2 regions of the Schumannella sp. GW821-FHT10F01 genome follow, and region 1 is predicted to be linked to the other one. Evidence: predicted binding sites of a transcription regulator. Region 1 holds the regulator's gene; the other holds the start of a gene.
The links. Region 1 encodes HspR, which represses chaperone genes until heat shock. Its sites were predicted from a motif close to AAGTTGAGTCNNNNNGACTCAACTT; they were not measured.

Region 1 (3,595 bases):
CGCGTACGGACCGTCGCGCCGCGAGGCCGTCGACGTCGTGCACGGCGTGGACTTCGAGCTGCTCCGCGGCGAGACGCTCGCGCTCGTCGGGCAGTCCGGCTCCGGCAAGAGCACGATCGCTCGGGCGGTGTCGGGGCTGCTGCCCGAGGGCGGCCGGATCACCCGCGGCGAGGTCGTGCTCGACGGCCGCGCCGTGACCCGGCTGCGGCCGCGCGAGTGGCGACCGCTCCGCGGTCGGACGGTCGGCTGGATCCCGCAGGACCCGCTGAGCTCGCTCGACCCCCTGCAGCCGGTCGGCGCGCAGCTCATCGAGGCCATCCGCGTCGGGCGGGAGCGCCGCACCCGCGAGTCCGCGCGCCATCGCGCCGCCGAGCTGCTCGAGCGGGTCGGGATCGCGGACCCCGGCGCGCGCCTCCGCTCCTACCCGCACGAGCTCTCGGGCGGGCAGCTGCAGCGCGTGCTCATCGCCATGTCGATCGCGGCGGATCCGGCGTTCCTCATCGCCGACGAGCCGACGAGCGCGCTCGACGTCACGGTGCAGAAGCGCATCCTCGACCTGCTCGACGAACTGCGCCGCGAGCGCGGGCTCGGCGTGCTGTTCATCACGCACGACCTGGCGCTCGCCTCCGAGCGCAGCGATCACGTGGCGGTGCTGCGCGACGGCGTGCTGCTCGAGAACCGCCCGGTCGAGCACGTCATCGCCGAGCCGGCGCACGAGTACACCGTGCAGCTGTTCTCTGACGTGCCGGCGGCCGCGCCGCAGCGCTACGCCCACCTCCGCGCGGTCGACGCGGACGAGGCCGGCACCGTCGTGCGGGTGCACGAGCTCGGCAAGACCTTCCCGGCCCGCGGCTCGGCCGGCACAGCCGTCACCGCCCTCGACAGCGTGTCGCTCGACGTGACGGAGGGGTCGGTCCACGCGATCGTGGGCGAGTCCGGGTCCGGCAAGACGACGCTCGCGCGGATCGTCGCGGGACTCACCTCGTACGACACCGGCGCGGTCACCGTGCTGGGACGCCAGCTGCCGACGACCCCCGAGCGCTGGAACCGCCGGGCCGCGGAGCTGCAGCTCGTCTACCAGAACCCGCTCGCCGCGGTCGATCCGCGCTTCGGCGTCGATCGGATCATCGCCGAGCCGCTCCTGGTCGCCGCCGGCGAGCGCCCGGACCGCCGCGAGCGGGAGGCGCGGGTGCGGGAGGCGCTCGACGCCGTCGCCCTGTCGCCGTCGCTGCTGCGCAAGACCGCCCTCGAGCTCTCCGGCGGGCAGCGGCAGCGCGTCGCGCTCGCCCGCGCGCTGGTCGTCGCGCCCCGGGTGCTCGTGCTCGACGAGCCGACGTCGGCGCTCGACGTGACCGTGCAGTCGCAGATCGTGGAGCTGCTCTTCGCCCTGCGCCGCGAGCACGGGCTGACCTACGTGTTCATCTCGCACGACCTCGGGCTCGTGGAGCAGATCGCCGACCACGTGTCGGTGCTGCAGCACGGGCGGCTGGTCGAGACGGGGGCCGCGCGCGACCTGTTCGCCGACCCGCAGCACGACTACACGCAGCGGCTGCTCGAGGCGGTGCCGGGGCGCGGCATCTTCGGCCGTGCCGAAGCGAGCGCTGCCGGCTGAGGAGGCAGCCGGACTCCGGCGGCTGAGGAGTCAGCCGGACTCCGGCGGCTGAGCAGGCCCGAGGAACGAGGGCCGTATCGAAGCCCCGCGACTGCAGGCATCGGGCTTCGGTACGCGCGCCAGCGCGCGCTGCTCAGCCATCGGAGTGGAGGGGGTCAGCGGGGGCCGAACGGCCTCCACACCACGACCGCGTTCGACTTCTTCACCCGGGTGCCGGCGCGCAGGCTCACCACGTCGCCCGACTCCCCCGCGGCGAACACGCGGCGGCCGGGGCGCGCGAGCAGCTCGTCGGCGAGCGCCGACTCCAGCTCGCGCACCCGGGCGCGCAGCTCCGCGTTGCTGTTCTCGAGCTCGAGGATGCGGCGGATGCCCTCGAGGTTGAGCCCCTCGGCGCTGAGCCGCGCGATCTCGCGCAGCTGCACGACGTCGCGCATCGAGTAGCGCCGCGACTGCCCGGCCGTGCGGCGCGGGCTGACGAGCCCGAGCCGGTCGTACTGCCGGAGCGTCTGCGGGTGCATGCCTGCCAGCTCGGCCGCGACGGCGATCGCCAGCACGGGCGAGTCCTCGTCGAACGGCGGCTGGGGCATGCGGTCCTGCATCCGGATCAGCTCCCCGCCTTCGCGAGCAGGTCGTCGCGCGGGTTCTCGGCCGGCAGCGCGGCCACCAGCTCCTCGAGCTTCGCGCGCGCGTCGTCGCTCAGCGTCGCCGGCACCGTGATCTGCACCGTGGCGAGCAGGTCGCCGGTGCCCTTCGCGGTCGCCACACCGCGCCCCTTGACGCGCAGCACCCGTCCGCTCGGCGTGCCCGGCGCGACGCGGAGCCGCACCGGCGCCCCGCCGAGCGTCGGCACCTCGATCGTGGCGCCGAGGGCGGCCTCCGCGAACGTGACGGGCACGTCGACGCGGAGGTTGAGGCCGTCGCGCTCGAACACCGGATGCTTGCGCACCGTGACGGTGATCACCAGGTCGCCGGACTCGCCGCCGTCGGGGCTGGACTCGCCCTTGCCCTTGAGGCGGATCTTCTGGCCGTCGGCGACGCCCGCGGGGATCTTCACCTTCGTGCCGCCGCGGCCGCCGGTCTGCAGCGTGACGGTCTCGCCCGCGATGGCGGTCGCGAAGTCGAGCTCCGTGCTCGCGCTCACGTCGCGCCCGCGGGTCGGTCCGCCGTAGCCGCGGAAGCCGCCGGAGGGCTGGAAGCCCGCGCCGCTGTTGCCGAACAGGCCGCCGAACACGTCGTTGAAGTCGGAGGAGGAGTACTGGGCACGGCCGCCGCGGCCGCCCTGCCCGAACATCCCGCCGAAGACGTCCTCGAACCCGCCCGGGCCGCCGGCGCCGCCGGAGGTGAAGCGGGCGCCCGATCCCATCGCGCGGATCTGGTCGTACTCGGTGCGCTGCTGCTTGTCGGAGAGCACCGTGTAGGCCTCGCTGATCTCCTTGAACCGCGCCTCCGCCGATGCGTCGCCGGGGTTGGAGTCGGGGTGGAACTGGCGCGCCAGCTTGCGGTAGATCTTCTTGATCTCCGCCTCGGTCGCATCCTTCTTCACACCGAGCACGGCGTAGAAGTCCTTGTCGAACCAGTCCTGACTGGCCATCTCTCACCTCCTCCTGAGTTCAGGATGCGGCATCGCCGGATGCCGCGGAACGGGGCGCCGGACCAGCCGGCGCCCCGTCGTGCGTGCCTCGATCACTCGGGCGCCGCCACCGCGACCTTCGCGGCGCGGATCAGCCGCTCGCCGAGCGCGTAGCCCACCTCGATGACGTCGGCGACCGTGTTCTCCGTCGCGTCCGGGGTCGGGATGCGCACGAGCGCCTCGTGCAGCTTCGGATCGAACACCTCGCCGACCTCGCCGACGCGACGCAGCCCGTAGCGGTCGAACCCGCCGCGGAGCTTCTGCGCGACGATCGCGAGCGGCGAGTCGTCGCCGAGATCGCCGTGCTTCTCGGCGCGGTCGAGGTCGTCGATCGCCGGCAGCAGCGACCGGAT
Region 2 (3,595 bases), on a different contig from region 1:
GATGTACAACCAGGACCCGTCGATCCGCGACTTCGCCCGCGCCTCGTTCAACTACGGCCTCTCGCGCGGCTACCCGGTGTACCTCTCCACGAAGAACACGATCCTCAAGGCCTACGACGGCCGCTTCAAGGACCTGTTCCAGGAGGTCTTCGACGCCGAGTACGCCGAGCAGTTCGCGGCCGCCGGCATCACCTACGAGCACCGCCTCATCGACGACATGGTCGCCTCGGCCCTGAAGTGGGAGGGCGGCTACGTCTGGGCCTGCAAGAACTACGACGGCGATGTGCAGTCGGACACCGTCGCGCAGGGCTTCGGCTCGCTCGGCCTCATGACCTCGGTGCTGACCACGCCCGACGGCAAGGTCGTCGAGGCGGAGGCCGCGCACGGCACGGTCACCCGCCACTACCGGCAGCACCAGGCCGGCAAGCCCACGTCGACCAACCCGATCGCCTCGATCTACGCCTGGACGCGCGGCCTCGCGCACCGCGGCACACTCGACGGCAACCAGGCGCTCATCGACTTCTCGACCACCCTCGAGGACGTCGTCGTCAAGACCGTCGAGAGCGGCAAGATGACGAAGGACCTCGCGATGCTCGTCGGTCCCGACCAGGAGTGGCAGACCACCGAGGACTTCCTCGCCACGCTCGACGCGAACCTCAGCGCGCGCCTGGGCTGACCCTCCGGGATGCGGTCGCAGGAGCCCCGGACGCCGACGGCGTCCGGGGCTCCTCCGCGTCACCGGTCAGGCCAGCGGGTCCTCGCCCGCCGCGAGCCGGGTGGCGTAGAGCTCGGCGCGGCGCTCGCGCGACTCCGGCTTCTTGAGCTGCCCGACCCGGAAGATCAGCGCCCAGCGGACCGTCGACCTCAGGGTCGCGAACGCGGCCGCGGCGGCCGGACGCGCGTCGAGCGCCGCCTGCAGCTCCGGCGGCACCGGCGCGTCCTTCACGCGGTAGGCGGCATCCCAGCGGCCGTCCGCCTTCGCCCGGTCGATCTCCGCGTGGCCGGCGTCGCGCATCCGCCCGGCCGCGATGAGCCGCTCGACGTGCTCGCGGTTGATCTGCGACCACGGGCTGGCGCGGCGGCGCGGGGTGAACGCCTGCTCGACCGCGTCGTCATCGTGCCGGGCGACCTGGCCGTCGATCCAGCCGAAGCAGAGGGCCACGTCGAGCGCCTCCGGGTAGCGGATGCCGGGGATGGTCGCCGCCTTCTTCAGCAGGATGAGGCGCACCCCGCCGTCCGGCGGGTCCTGCTCGAGGAACCGCTCCCAGTCCGCGGGGTCGGTGAAGCGGAGCAGCGGCTTGTCGGCGAAGGCGACCACGGCGCCAGGCTAGCGGCGGGGTCCGACCCGGTGACGGGACGGTGCGCGAGCGGCATCACCCGGCCTGCGTCACTCCAGCTTGCTGCAGGTGTCCGCGAGCGCCGAGAACTGGGTCCTGGTGGTCTCGAACGCCGTCTGGAGCGCCGCCGGATCCGCCGTCGTCGGGTCGGCGGCGACCGCCTCGAGCTTCGTCGTCAGGTCGCCGAGCGAGGTGGACGCGGACTCGGCCGAGCTCTTGATCTCGGCGTTCTTCAGGTCGGCGACGGTCGCGTCGAACGTCGACTTCGCGTCCTTCAGGTCCTGCACCGCGGCGGCCGGATCGGTCTGCACGCTGTCGGCGGCGGACTGCAGCTGCGCCGACACGTCCGGCAGCTTGCCGGCCAGGGTCGCGCAGGACTGCACCTTGCCGTCGGGGGCGAGCGCGCTGCATCCGGCGAGGGCGACGACGAGCACGGCGCCGGCGAGTGCGGCGGGGAGTCGGGTGGCGATCACGGGGGCTCCTCGGTGGGTCGGTGGCTCGAGCGTACCGAGGGAGTCTGGGCATGCGACGAGGCCCGGACGTGGGGGCGTCCGGGCCTCGTGGGTGCGCATCCGCGCGGGTGCGGCCGGAGGGAGCGGCGGCGGGGCGCCGGCGGCAGGGGAGCCGTCCGGCGTCCGGGTCAGGCCGCGGCGGCCTCGGGGGCCGGGGCGGCGGTCTCCACCGGTGCGGTCTCGACGGGGGTGCCGGTCGCGATCTCGACCCTGCGCGGCTTCGCGGCCTCGCTCACCGGGATGACGACGCTGAGCACGCCGTTCTCGTAGCTCGCCGAGATGGCGGCGGTGTCGATCGTGCGGCCGAGGGTGAAGCGGCGCTCGACGCTGCCGCTCCAGCGCTCGCGGGTGATCCAGGTCGCGCCGTCGGCGGGACGGGCGGCGCGCTCGGCCTTGACGGTGAGCAGCTGGCCGTCGACGCCGAGGTCGATGCTGGCCGGGTCGACGCCCGGGAGCTCGACGGCGAGGACGTAGTGGTCGCCGTCACGGTAGGCGTCGGCGGGCATGCGGCGCATGGAGCGCACGGCCTCGGGGTAGGTGATCATGGGTGGACTCCTGACTTGAGTCGCCTTGACTCAACTGCGATCAAATTAGCACTCGGGGTCGGCGAGTGCTAACGATCGGGGGCCGTGCTCGCGCAGGGCGAACGCAGCCGATGCCGAGTGCGCACCGTCGTGGCGACCGCGTACTCACGATGGTGCGCAGTCGCCACCCGCGTGCGCGCGGCGAGTCCGGAGGTCAGTAGCCGATGAAGGCGTCCGTGTGCACGCGGCGGACGCCCGCGCGGCGCAGCGCGGGACGCAGCGCGGCGATGAGCGCGGGCGGGCCCGAGAGGTACGCGGTGCGGCCGCGGGCGTCCGGCACCGCCTCGAGCAGGCGGTCGGCCGTGAGCGGTCCCGCGCCGAGCCAGGTCCAGTGCTCCGGCATCCGCTTCAGGGGCTCCGGCGCGACGAGCAGCACGCGCGCGCCGCTGCGGCCGAGCTCGACCGCGTAGGCGATGTCGTCGGTCGACGACACCGAGTAGACGACGACCGTGTCGCGGGTGATGCCCGCGATGCGGTCGTGCTCGAGCTGCGAGACGAACGGCGTCACGCCGATGCCGCCGGCGACGAGCAGCACCGGGCGGGACGCGTCGGCGGGCAGCAGGAAGTCGCCGGCGACGCCGGTCGCGCCGAGCACGGCGCCCTCCTCGAGCTCGAGCAGGCGCTGCTTGAAGCTCGACGAGCGCTCGGCGGGCACGCGGAGTCCGAGCCGCACCGGCGCCGTCGCGCCCGCCGCACCCGGGGCGGAGGCGATGCTGAAGGTGCGTCGGCGGCCGCGGTCATCGGCCCGGTGCGGCACCGTCAGCTCGAGGTACTGGCCGGGGCGGAACCGCACTGGCTCGCGCGGCGTGAACTCGAACTCCCACGCGGTCGGCGTGAGCTGCCGGCGCCCGGCGTAGACGAGGCGGATGCCGCGGCGGCGCGCCAGGACGGCCGCGACGACGTTGCCGATCAGCAGCGCCGACTCCGGCGCCGAGAGGTTGAGCTGCGGCGTGATGACGCCGAGGTCGGGGCCGGTCAGGGCGAACGGCAGGGCGACCGGCACGAGGCCCACCACGACCGCGACGACCACCTGCTGCCAGCGTCGCGGCGGCAGCGTCAGCGGCTCGGTGAGCATGAAGAACGCGAGGAACACGCTCGGCCCGATGAGCGCGAGGAAGACCGGATCGAGCACCGGGAAGCCGCTCGCGGCCGACTGGACGGC

Region 2: the regulator HspR is predicted to act here: its motif matches at 2,407-2,431, upstream of AC1RSJ_RS03515 (Hsp20/alpha crystallin family protein).

The regions. Positions count from the first base shown of each region.
Region 1 covers NZ_JBXASM010000005.1:145,079-148,673, forward strand. Annotated here, with positions in the region: gene nikE (nickel ABC transporter ATP-binding protein NikE) at 1-1,612, shown strand, start outside; gene AC1RSJ_RS08020 (heat shock protein transcriptional repressor HspR) at 1,768-2,211, opposite strand; gene AC1RSJ_RS08025 (DnaJ C-terminal domain-containing protein) at 2,217-3,203, opposite strand; gene AC1RSJ_RS08030 (nucleotide exchange factor GrpE) at 3,296-3,595, opposite strand, start outside.
Region 2 covers NZ_JBXASM010000002.1:105,354-108,948, forward strand. Annotated here, with positions in the region: gene AC1RSJ_RS03500 (NADP-dependent isocitrate dehydrogenase) at 1-676, shown strand, start outside; gene AC1RSJ_RS03505 (YdeI/OmpD-associated family protein) at 743-1,318, opposite strand; gene AC1RSJ_RS03510 (hypothetical protein) at 1,388-1,810, opposite strand; gene AC1RSJ_RS03515 (Hsp20/alpha crystallin family protein) at 1,978-2,394, opposite strand; gene AC1RSJ_RS03520 (FAD-dependent oxidoreductase) at 2,588-3,595, opposite strand, start outside.